2 regions of the Solibacillus sp. FSL R7-0682 genome follow, and region 2 is predicted to be linked to the other one. Evidence: a T-box and tRNA genes for the amino acid it is inferred to sense, from the RefSeq annotation. Region 2 holds a T-box; the other holds one or more tRNA genes.

Region 1 (4,707 bases), 940 kb from region 2:
GCTTGGTCAATCTGTTAATAAATCCATGACCTTAAAAAATGGAACTATAATTTCAATTGAGGGAATCGTATCAGATACAAATCAATTGATTGTTTACTACAAAGAAACACACCCTACGCAACCAATAAAAGAAGCTATTTCCTTTAGTCAATTGGAGGGATTTTTAACAGATGCTACTTATACTTCTGGAACGTATGAACCTAGTGAAGACGGCCAACAGCTGACAGGTATCGCTATATTTGAATCGGTTAGCCCGTTTTCTAAAAAACTGACACTCTCTTTTTCTGATGAGTCCAATCAATACACAATGGAAATACCGTATCATGCTGATGACGCTATTCCAGTTACTTTAAAGCGCTCGGTCAATCAAACATTTTCAACAGATATCGGAAAAATTAAGGTTAATAAAATTACTGCTACAGGGGCTTCTACGGTTATCGAAGGAAAGTTCAATAAAAATATCGATCGCTACTTAAATACCACATTGGACATTCACCTTTATGCAGACGGTCAAAAAATTCCATGGCAGCAAAGTGGTATGAGTAGTACATTATTTAGCGGATCTAGCTTTGATATCACATATGAAGCACTCCCACCGAATACAAAAAAATTAGAAATGCGTTTAGAAGAATTTAATGCTTACGATAAAGTTAATGCTATTATCGGAATAGAAAAAGGCGCTTCGTACGATATAGGTAACAAGCAACTTCGTATCATCGATTACAAGGTAGGAGAAAAAGAAACACTTGTTACGATTGCCTCTGAACGTAACATCACCTTTGACAATGTTTCATTAAAAACAGCTTCTGAAAGTGCTGGTTTAAAGACAACGATAAATCAACAAGATGTCGCTGAGGAGTTTGTTCGTACGTTAGTATTTGAAACAACTAGCCAACCTTTAGAGCTATATATAGAAGGCGTATATTCAATAAAAATGTACAACAAATCAATTGAAATACCCTTAAAGTAACATCGGGAGGAGTGAATTGAAATACTTCACTTCTCCATTTTTCTCCTTAAACGCAAAACAAGCTCATTCAAATACTGTGCCGGTAAGCTGGACATATCTTTTAAACTTATATTTTTTGCGTGATTAACTTTCATTAGATGATCATAGTAATAGCCGTGCACTTCAAGCATTTCAAGTTCCTTTTTCGCAAGTCGAATAAAATCCTCTAATTTCGTGTAATAAATACCATCCAACTCATCAATCTGAATTGTAAATGCATCGAGTCCTCCAGATAATTCATATAAAAACACATGAGCAAATTCATAGTCCTTTATTGTATCATTATCGATAACATATGGAATAATTCCAAGTGAAGTTAACTGTGAAAACTCTGCTGTAATGCCAAGCTCTTCTTGCATTTCACGTATCCCATCTTCTACTTTTTCATTAGCCAGTAAATGTCCTGCTGCAGTAATATCAAATTGCCCAGGGTAATCTTTTTTCGTTTGGCTTCGAAGTTGCAAATAAATTCGCCATTCATTTCCTACCTTTTCAATGACCCAGCACTGAAATACTTCGTGCCAGTATCCTTGTTGATGAACTTCATCTCTCAAAGCAACACCTATTGGTTCATACAAATGATTATAGATTTTAAGCTGTTCGCCCATTTTATCATCCCTTACTGAAATTACTTAAGTTATAGTATTGATTCTAATACTTTTATACAAAAGTAGGGAGCATTAACTGTTACCTAATTGCATTCTAGAGAAAACACAAAAACGCTAGATACGATAACTCGTATCTAGCGTTATACTTTTTCTTATGTATGACCCGTACGGGATTCGAACCCGTGTTACCGCCGTGAAAGGGCGGTGTCTTAACCACTTGACCAACGGGCCTCTGGCGGAGAAGGAGGGATTTGAACCCTCGCGCCGGTTACCCGACCTACACCCTTAGCAGGGGCGCCTCTTCAGCCTCTTGAGTACTTCCCCAAAAAAGAAAAAAATGGCTCCGAAGGTAGGACTCGAACCTACGACCAACCGGTTAACAGCCGGTTGCTCTACCACTGAGCTACTTCGGAATAATTGTATGGTGGGCCTAAATGGACTCGAACCATCGACCTCACGCTTATCAGGCGTGCGCTCTAACCAGCTGAGCTATAGGCCCTATAATGGAGCGGGTGATGAGAATCGAACTCACGACATCAGCTTGGAAGGCTGAGGTTTTACCATTAAACTACACCCGCATTTATGGTGGGTTTGGACGGAATCGAACCGCCGACACTTAGAGCTTCAATCTAATGCTCTACCAACTGAGCTACAAACCCACAAATGGCGGTCCCGACCGGGATCGAACCGGCGATCTCCTGCGTGACAGGCAGGCATGTTAACCGCTACACCACGGGACCATTTGGTTGCGGGGACAGGACTTGAACCTGCGACCTTCGGGTTATGAGCCCGACGAGCTACCACTGCTCCACCCCGCGATAATATTACTACTTATTTAATTGAGTCTTCAGACATCCTGTAAATAAAAATGGAGGAGGTAGAGGGATTCGAACCCCCGCGCGGTGTTACCCGCCTGTCGGTTTTCAAGACCGATCCCTTCAGCCAGACTTGGGTATACCTCCGAGATGTAATTAAATTATTTACTGGTGGACCTTACAGGACTCGAACCTGTGACCGGACGGTTATGAGCCGTCTGCTCTAACCAACTGAGCTAAAGGTCCTTTAAGATGGCGGCAGAGGGAGTCGAACCCACGACCTTTCGGGTATGAACCGAGTGCTCTAGCCAACTGAGCTACACCGCCAGGATCTTTATTTTGGTTAATCTAAAATTATGGTGGAGCCTAGCGGGATCGAACCGCTGACCTCCTGCGTGCAAGGCAGGCGCTCTCCCAGCTGAGCTAAGGCCCCTATTAAATGGTCGGAATGACAGGATTCGAACCTACGACCCCTTGGTCCCAAACCAAGTGCTCTACCAAGCTGAGCTACATTCCGTTATATATGGCGCGCCCGGCAGGAGTCGAACCCACAACCTTCTGATCCGTAGTCAGACGCTCTATCCAATTGAGCTACGGGCGCTATAATGTTTGTTTGTTTATAAGTAAATGGTGCCGAGGGCCGGAATCGAACCGGCACGGTGATCACTCACCGCAGGATTTTAAGTCCTGTGCGTCTGCCAGTTCCGCCACCCCGGCATTTTGGAGCGGAAGACGAGGTTCGAACTCGCGACCCCCACCTTGGCAAGGTGGTGTTCTACCACTGAACTACTTCCGCAAAATGCATAAGATATTTTTATTCTGACAGTTATGAAATTAATGGTGCGGGTGAAGGGAGTCGAACCCCCACGCCTTGCGGCGCTAGATCCTAAGTCTAGTGCGTCTGCCAATTCCGCCACACCCGCAGCAGACATATTTTAAAACTGGTGAGCCATGAAGGACTCGAACCTTCGACCCTCTGATTAAAAGTCAGATGCTCTACCGACTGAGCTAATGGCTCTCTAAATGGTGCCGGCGAAAGGAGTCGAACCCTCGACCTACTGATTACAAGTCAGTTGCTCTACCAACTGAGCTACACCGGCAATTTAGAAATGGTGGAGGATGACGGGCTCGAACCGCCGACCCCCTGCTTGTAAGGCAGGTGCTCTCCCAGCTGAGCTAATCCTCCATCAAACAAAGTTAGTTACATACTTGCAACCGGTTGTCCTTTCTGTTAAGGACAAGATTTATATTATCAACTTTTTTTATACAATGCAATACTTTTATACAACTTTTTTAAAAAAATATTATTTTTTTCAATCATTGCCATTAACTTGTTACATTAACAGATGAAAACGATTACTTGGCATAACGAAATTTTAATATGGTTACTACTTTTTTTCAACACTTGATTTTAATTTTTTTATATATTATTAATCATACGACATAATTATACACTTATTTTATACAATTAAAATGTTGATTCAAAAATATTTGTTAACTAAAAAGTAGTGTCTTACGACTGTTAATTAACATTTTTTTCAAATGAAAGACAGCCGTTTTTTAATATAGGTTTAATTAACAATAATATCTCAGCATAATATAAATAACCAATTACTTCTGATAATATTAATGCAGCTTCTTTATCTACACGTTTTCCATAAATTGAGTGCACTAATTTTGTGACTGAATTATTTCCCTCTTCAATCTTTGCAACTAGTCGATCTTTATAATTAATCCGTGAAATATTATTTTCTACTACCTCATGTATAGTAGAATATATTTGATGATGGCCTGGGAAAATATAGTTAGCATTTAATTTTAAACATTTTTCGATAGACGTTTTATGTTGCAATACCGAAGGTATTAAGCTTCCCTTTTCATCATGGTCAATTAATGCATTTGTAGAACCTTGCTTTATAAGGACGTCTCCTACAAATAACCATTTAGCATCTTCGTCATATAACATAATTGAATCAATTGAATGCCCCGGTGCTTCAATTATTTTTAAATCGCCCAATTCTATACCTTCATATAGAGGGAGAACATCCGTATTAACACGATACAACTGGCTATTATCCATCGTTTTTTTAATTTTTTTCAAACGGCTTTCTGCAAGTTCCATACATCCGTATCGCGTATATAATTGCGAAAAAAAATCTATCTTTTGTATTTGGTACTCTGCCTTCAATAATAAACGTGGTATAGCTAAATGGTGTGCATATACAGGAATACTTTTTTGTTTCACAATATAATTTACAAGCCCGATATGATCACT
Region 2 (4,707 bases):
TTCGTAAGGACAGCTAAAACACATCGAAACGTATCCCCGAATAAACATTTGATTCGCCTTTGCTCGCTTAAATAACAATTTGCACTCATCTAATGATTCCGTAATGGAACGATTAATATTTTTTTGATTAAATGTTTCACTGGCACCTACGAACACAGCAATTTGAGGGACATTTGCATCAATAGCACGCTCTAACGCCTTTATATTCGGTGTCAATGCAATAAATGTAAAACCTATTTCTTTACAAAATGCCGTAATTTCACTAGCATCAGCCATTTGAGGAACCACTTTTGGATGTACAAAAGATGCCGTTTCAATACGGTGAAATCCTGCTTCATATAACTGCCTTATTAATTTCTTTTTTTGATCCGTCGGAACGAATTTTTTTTCATTTTGTAGTCCATCTCGCGGTCCAACTTCAATAATTTCCACTTCCTGCGGGAAATGCATACGCGTTCACCTCTACTGTTTAATAATAAAAACAATCGGAAATACATTAATTTTCTAGAATATAACAAATATTTCTTTTGGAGTAAACGAAAGAGACTACAACTTATTTAGATTAATCGGCTAATAAATTTTTCTCAAAGACAATTTTATGACGCCCTTTGTCATCAACAAAGGTTTTGATAATATTAAATCCTGCCTTTAAATTAACAATTAGCATTGCTTTCTTTTCATTACGCCCATATGTACGAACTAATTTGTATCCTTTTCCTCTACACCAGTTATGCTGGGCCTTCATACATGCTGCTGCGATACCAAGTCGTTGATAATTTGGGTGTACGCCTCCTAACCAGCTGTAAAAGGCCCCATCTGGTTGCTCGTAGCCAAATTTAAATGCCGCTACTTTACCATCGACAATGGCTAAAATCGCCAAAAAGTTATTGCGATTTTGGAGTTTTTCTTCCTTTAATAAATCACCATCAAATACTGCGCGATGCACTTCTTGTATTCCTTCTAGCCAGCTTTTTGGAATGGTATTTTCAAACTTTAAAATTTCCATATGTATGCTCCTTATAAAAAAACATCAACCTGTTTATTGACAAGTTGATGCTTTCATTAATTATTTTGCAGAAATAACTTCTACGCCCCCCATATATGGGCGTAATACTTCTGGTACAACGACTGAACCATCTGCTTGTTGGAAGTTTTCTAGGATTGCCGCTACTGTACGACCAATTGCTAAACCTGAACCATTTAGTGTGTGTACAAATTCTGGTTTGGCATTTGCTTCACGACGGAAACGAATATTAGCACGACGCGCTTGGAAATCTTCAAAGTTTGAACAAGAAGAAATTTCACGGTACATATCCTGTGCTGGAATCCATACTTCTAAATCGTATTTTTTTGCAGCAGTAAAACCTAGGTCAGCCGTACACATTTTTAGCTTACGGTAAGGTAAGTTTAATAATTGTAATACTTTTTCAGCATGACCTGTTAAAAGCTCTAATTGCTCGTAAGACTCTTCTGGCTTAACGAAGCGTACTAATTCTACTTTGTTGAATTGGTGCTGACGAATTAAACCACGCGTATCACGTCCTGCAGAACCTGCTTCTGAACGGAAGTTTGCACTGTATGCAGTGAAAGCTTGTGGTAGCATATCTGCCGATAAAATTTCATCTCGGAAGTAGTTCGTTACCGGAACTTCAGCTGTTGGAATTAAGAAATAATCTACTTCATCCTCTTCACGGACTAATTTGAATACATCCTCTTCAAACTTCGGTAATTGACCTGTCCCTGTTAAGCTATCACGGTTTACGATTTGTGGTGGCATCATTTCAGTATAACCATGTTGATCCGCATGTAGATCCATCATGAAGCTAATTAACGCCCGTTCTAAACGCGCTCCTAAACCTTTGTAGAATAAGAAACGGCTTCCTGCAACTTTTGCACCGCGCTCAAAATCAACGATATCTAAGTCTTTCGCGATATCCCAATGTGCTTTTGTTTCAAAATCAAAGCTTGGTACATTCCCCCAAGTGTATTCTTCTACGTTATCCTCTTCTTCCATCCCAACCGGAACAGATTCGTGTGGAATGTTTGGTAAACGCATCATCATATCCTTGAACTCTTCTTCAATGGCATTTAACTCTGCATCTAGTGTTTTAATTTCATCGCCTACTTCACGCATACGAGCAATGACTTCTGAAGCATCTTCCTTGTTACGTTTCATAACAGAAATTTGCTCAGATACTTTGTTACGCTCTGCCTTTAGTTCTTCTGTTTTTGCGATTAACTCTCGACGTTTTGTATCCAGTGTTTCAAAATTATCTAAGTTTCCTAGGTCTTCATTACGTGTAAGAAGCATTTTTTTTACTTCTTCAAAATTATCACGAACGCGTTTAATATCTAACATGTTCATTCCTCCTATAAATTATGAAATTGATGATCCGGAGTACTTTCATACGTTAATGTATTAGCAAAATGAATACAAAAAAGCCCTCAATCCCTTAGAAAGGGACGAGAGCTACCCGCGTTGCCACCCTAATTGAATAGAAATTAATCTATTCCACTTCACATTTAACGACTCTGGTAAGCCGGCTTAAGCTTACTATAATGTTCAGCTTAGCATCTCAAGGACGGATTCACAAGTGTCTTTGCCAGCTTTCACCACCCGCTGACTCTCTAAAAAAAACGTGCTTGCTACTACTTCCTATCATCGAATTCCTTATAAATTTAATCATACTGTACTATATACTGTTTGTTTTTGCAAGTTCTCGCTAAAAGTTTCATAAGAGAAGACAACCATGCTATACTTTTATGACATTGTTATTTCTAAAAAATTATGATCATTTGACGTGGTCAGTAAGGAGGCAATTATTATGCTTTATTTTCAATTACATAAGGAAAATACAATCCCATTATATGAACAGCTTTACATCGGTATTAAAAATGCCATTACGTCAAAGCAGTTAGAAGTTGGGGCACGACTTCCTTCAAAACGTGAATTGGCTGAGTTTTTTACGATAAGCCAAACAACCGTCGAGCTTGCATATTCGCAACTCCTTGCAGAAGGTTATATTACATCTAAACCACGTGTTGGATATTTTGTAGAGGAAATTGATGAGCTACCTCTTATTTATGCTAAACAACAATCCGTTAAATTTCAGCAAGTAAAAGGTGAGAGACCTTCCTACGCAATTGATTTCTCCTCTGCCAAAATTGATGAAGACGCCTTTCCATTTACTCTTTGGCGAAAGTATGCAAAGGACGTCCTCGATATGCCCTTTAAGCATTTATTACAGACGGGAGAACGTCAAGGAGAGCTTGCCCTTCGTATTGAAATTGCAAACTACTTACACCAATCTAGAGGGATTCAATGTAGCCCTGAACAAATTGTCATCGGCTCTGGTACAGAACAGCTTTTACCGATGATTTTAAAATTGTTTGGTGATCATGCAAAGCTTGCACTCGAAAATCCTGGTTATTCACCGATTCCAAGAACACAGCTCAAGCAAATAGCAATTCCTATTGCTGTCGATACGGATGGATTGATTGTGGAACAGCTTCAAAGGACAGATGCTAATATCGTTTATGTAACACCATCCCATCAATTTCCTACTGGTGCAGTTCTTTCTGCGAACAGGCGAACTCAGCTTTTAAAGTGGGCTGCACAAGCACCGAACCGCTATATTATTGAAGATGATTATGACAGTGAGTTTCGTTATATTGGAAAACCAATTCCAGCACTACAAGGGTTAGATCAGCATGACCGTGTCATTTATTTAAGCACTTTTACCAAGTCATTAATGCCGTCCTTACGTGTTGCCTATTTTGTATTACCGCCATCGCTAGTGAAGCGTTATCGCGAAAACTTTAACTACTATTCATCGACCGTACCACGCTTTGAGCAGCATATTTTAGCAAATTTTATGAAGGACGGTCATTTTTCAAAACATTTAAATCGGATGCGGAAGATTTACCGTAAAAAACATGATAAGCTCATTGAAATCTTTTCAACATATTATCCTCAAATACAAATTTCAGGAGATGCAGCGGGTACTAATATTTTAATTACCTTTGCCCATGCACAATCAGAGACAGAACTTCAACAATTGGCTCTTAAGCATCAAATTTATATATTACCATTATCAAATTTTTTTGTAACTCCACAAAATACGACCGAACGTGTTTTTCTACTTGGCTTTGGGAACCTTCCCCTTACCGAAATTGCGACGAAGATTCACCAATTAATGCAAATCTGGGGGATTTCAAAGAAAGCATAAATAAACAGCACCTATATTATAGGTGCTGTTTATTTATGCTTGAAACAAAATCAATCTGATAATGTTCCACCCATTCATGAAGTTGCATTAAATAAGCGAGTAATTGAGGCCCTGCCATCAGCTGACCAAACCAAGGAATTTGAAATGATTGTCCTCCTGTTGCAATTAATTGCTTTAACTTCTCACCTTCAAATAATTCATGTAAGATTGAATGCTTTTTTTCGAGTATTTGTTGCAATTGTTTTTGAACTAACTCGGTATATTTTGGGTGATACGTTTTTGGGTATGGATTTTTTTTACGATAAACTACTTCCTTTGGTAGGACATTTGAAAATGCATCCCGTAATATCCCCTTTTCCATCCCACCACTATTTTTCATCTCCCAAGGAATATTCCAAACATATTCTATAATCGTATGATCCGCAAATGGAACGCGCACTTCCATACTAGCCCCCATAGTCATTCGGTCATTCCGTTC

Evidence for each region. The T-box of region 2 lies ahead of serS (serine--tRNA ligase). A T-box ahead of a tRNA ligase gene usually reads a tRNA of that ligase, here a tRNA-Ser.
Region 1: it encodes a tRNA-Ser, which carries the amino acid that the T-box ahead of serS (serine--tRNA ligase) is inferred to sense. The anticodon was not compared.

Annotation. Positions count from the first base shown of each region.
Region 1 covers NZ_JBBOUI010000001.1:956,398-961,104, reverse strand. Annotated here, with positions in the region: gene MKZ17_RS04990 (DUF4179 domain-containing protein) at 1-970, shown strand, start outside; gene MKZ17_RS04985 (NUDIX hydrolase) at 997-1,617, opposite strand; tRNA gene MKZ17_RS04980 (tRNA-Glu) at 1,777-1,848, opposite strand; tRNA gene MKZ17_RS04975 (tRNA-Ser) at 1,851-1,941, opposite strand; tRNA gene MKZ17_RS04970 (tRNA-Asn) at 1,956-2,030, opposite strand; tRNA gene MKZ17_RS04965 (tRNA-Ile) at 2,040-2,116, opposite strand; tRNA gene MKZ17_RS04960 (tRNA-Gly) at 2,122-2,195, opposite strand; tRNA gene MKZ17_RS04955 (tRNA-Phe) at 2,201-2,276, opposite strand; tRNA gene MKZ17_RS04950 (tRNA-Asp) at 2,282-2,357, opposite strand; tRNA gene MKZ17_RS04945 (tRNA-Met) at 2,361-2,435, opposite strand; tRNA gene MKZ17_RS04940 (tRNA-Ser) at 2,487-2,579, opposite strand; tRNA gene MKZ17_RS04935 (tRNA-Ile) at 2,602-2,678, opposite strand; tRNA gene MKZ17_RS04930 (tRNA-Met) at 2,686-2,759, opposite strand; tRNA gene MKZ17_RS04925 (tRNA-Ala) at 2,790-2,865, opposite strand; tRNA gene MKZ17_RS04920 (tRNA-Pro) at 2,873-2,949, opposite strand; tRNA gene MKZ17_RS04915 (tRNA-Arg) at 2,957-3,033, opposite strand; tRNA gene MKZ17_RS04910 (tRNA-Leu) at 3,061-3,149, opposite strand; tRNA gene MKZ17_RS04905 (tRNA-Gly) at 3,154-3,228, opposite strand; tRNA gene MKZ17_RS04900 (tRNA-Leu) at 3,271-3,355, opposite strand; tRNA gene MKZ17_RS04895 (tRNA-Lys) at 3,375-3,450, opposite strand; tRNA gene MKZ17_RS04890 (tRNA-Thr) at 3,457-3,532, opposite strand; tRNA gene MKZ17_RS04885 (tRNA-Val) at 3,543-3,618, opposite strand; gene MKZ17_RS04880 (MBL fold metallo-hydrolase) at 3,955-4,707, opposite strand, start outside.
Region 2 covers NZ_JBBOUI010000001.1:20,166-24,872, reverse strand. Annotated here, with positions in the region: gene MKZ17_RS00085 (hydroxymethylglutaryl-CoA lyase) at 1-450, opposite strand, end outside; gene MKZ17_RS00080 (GNAT family N-acetyltransferase) at 563-1,006, opposite strand; gene serS (serine--tRNA ligase) at 1,067-2,359, opposite strand; T-box leader at 2,457-2,672, opposite strand; gene pdxR (MocR-like pyridoxine biosynthesis transcription factor PdxR) at 2,826-4,229, shown strand; gene asnB (asparagine synthase (glutamine-hydrolyzing)) at 4,246-4,707, opposite strand, start outside.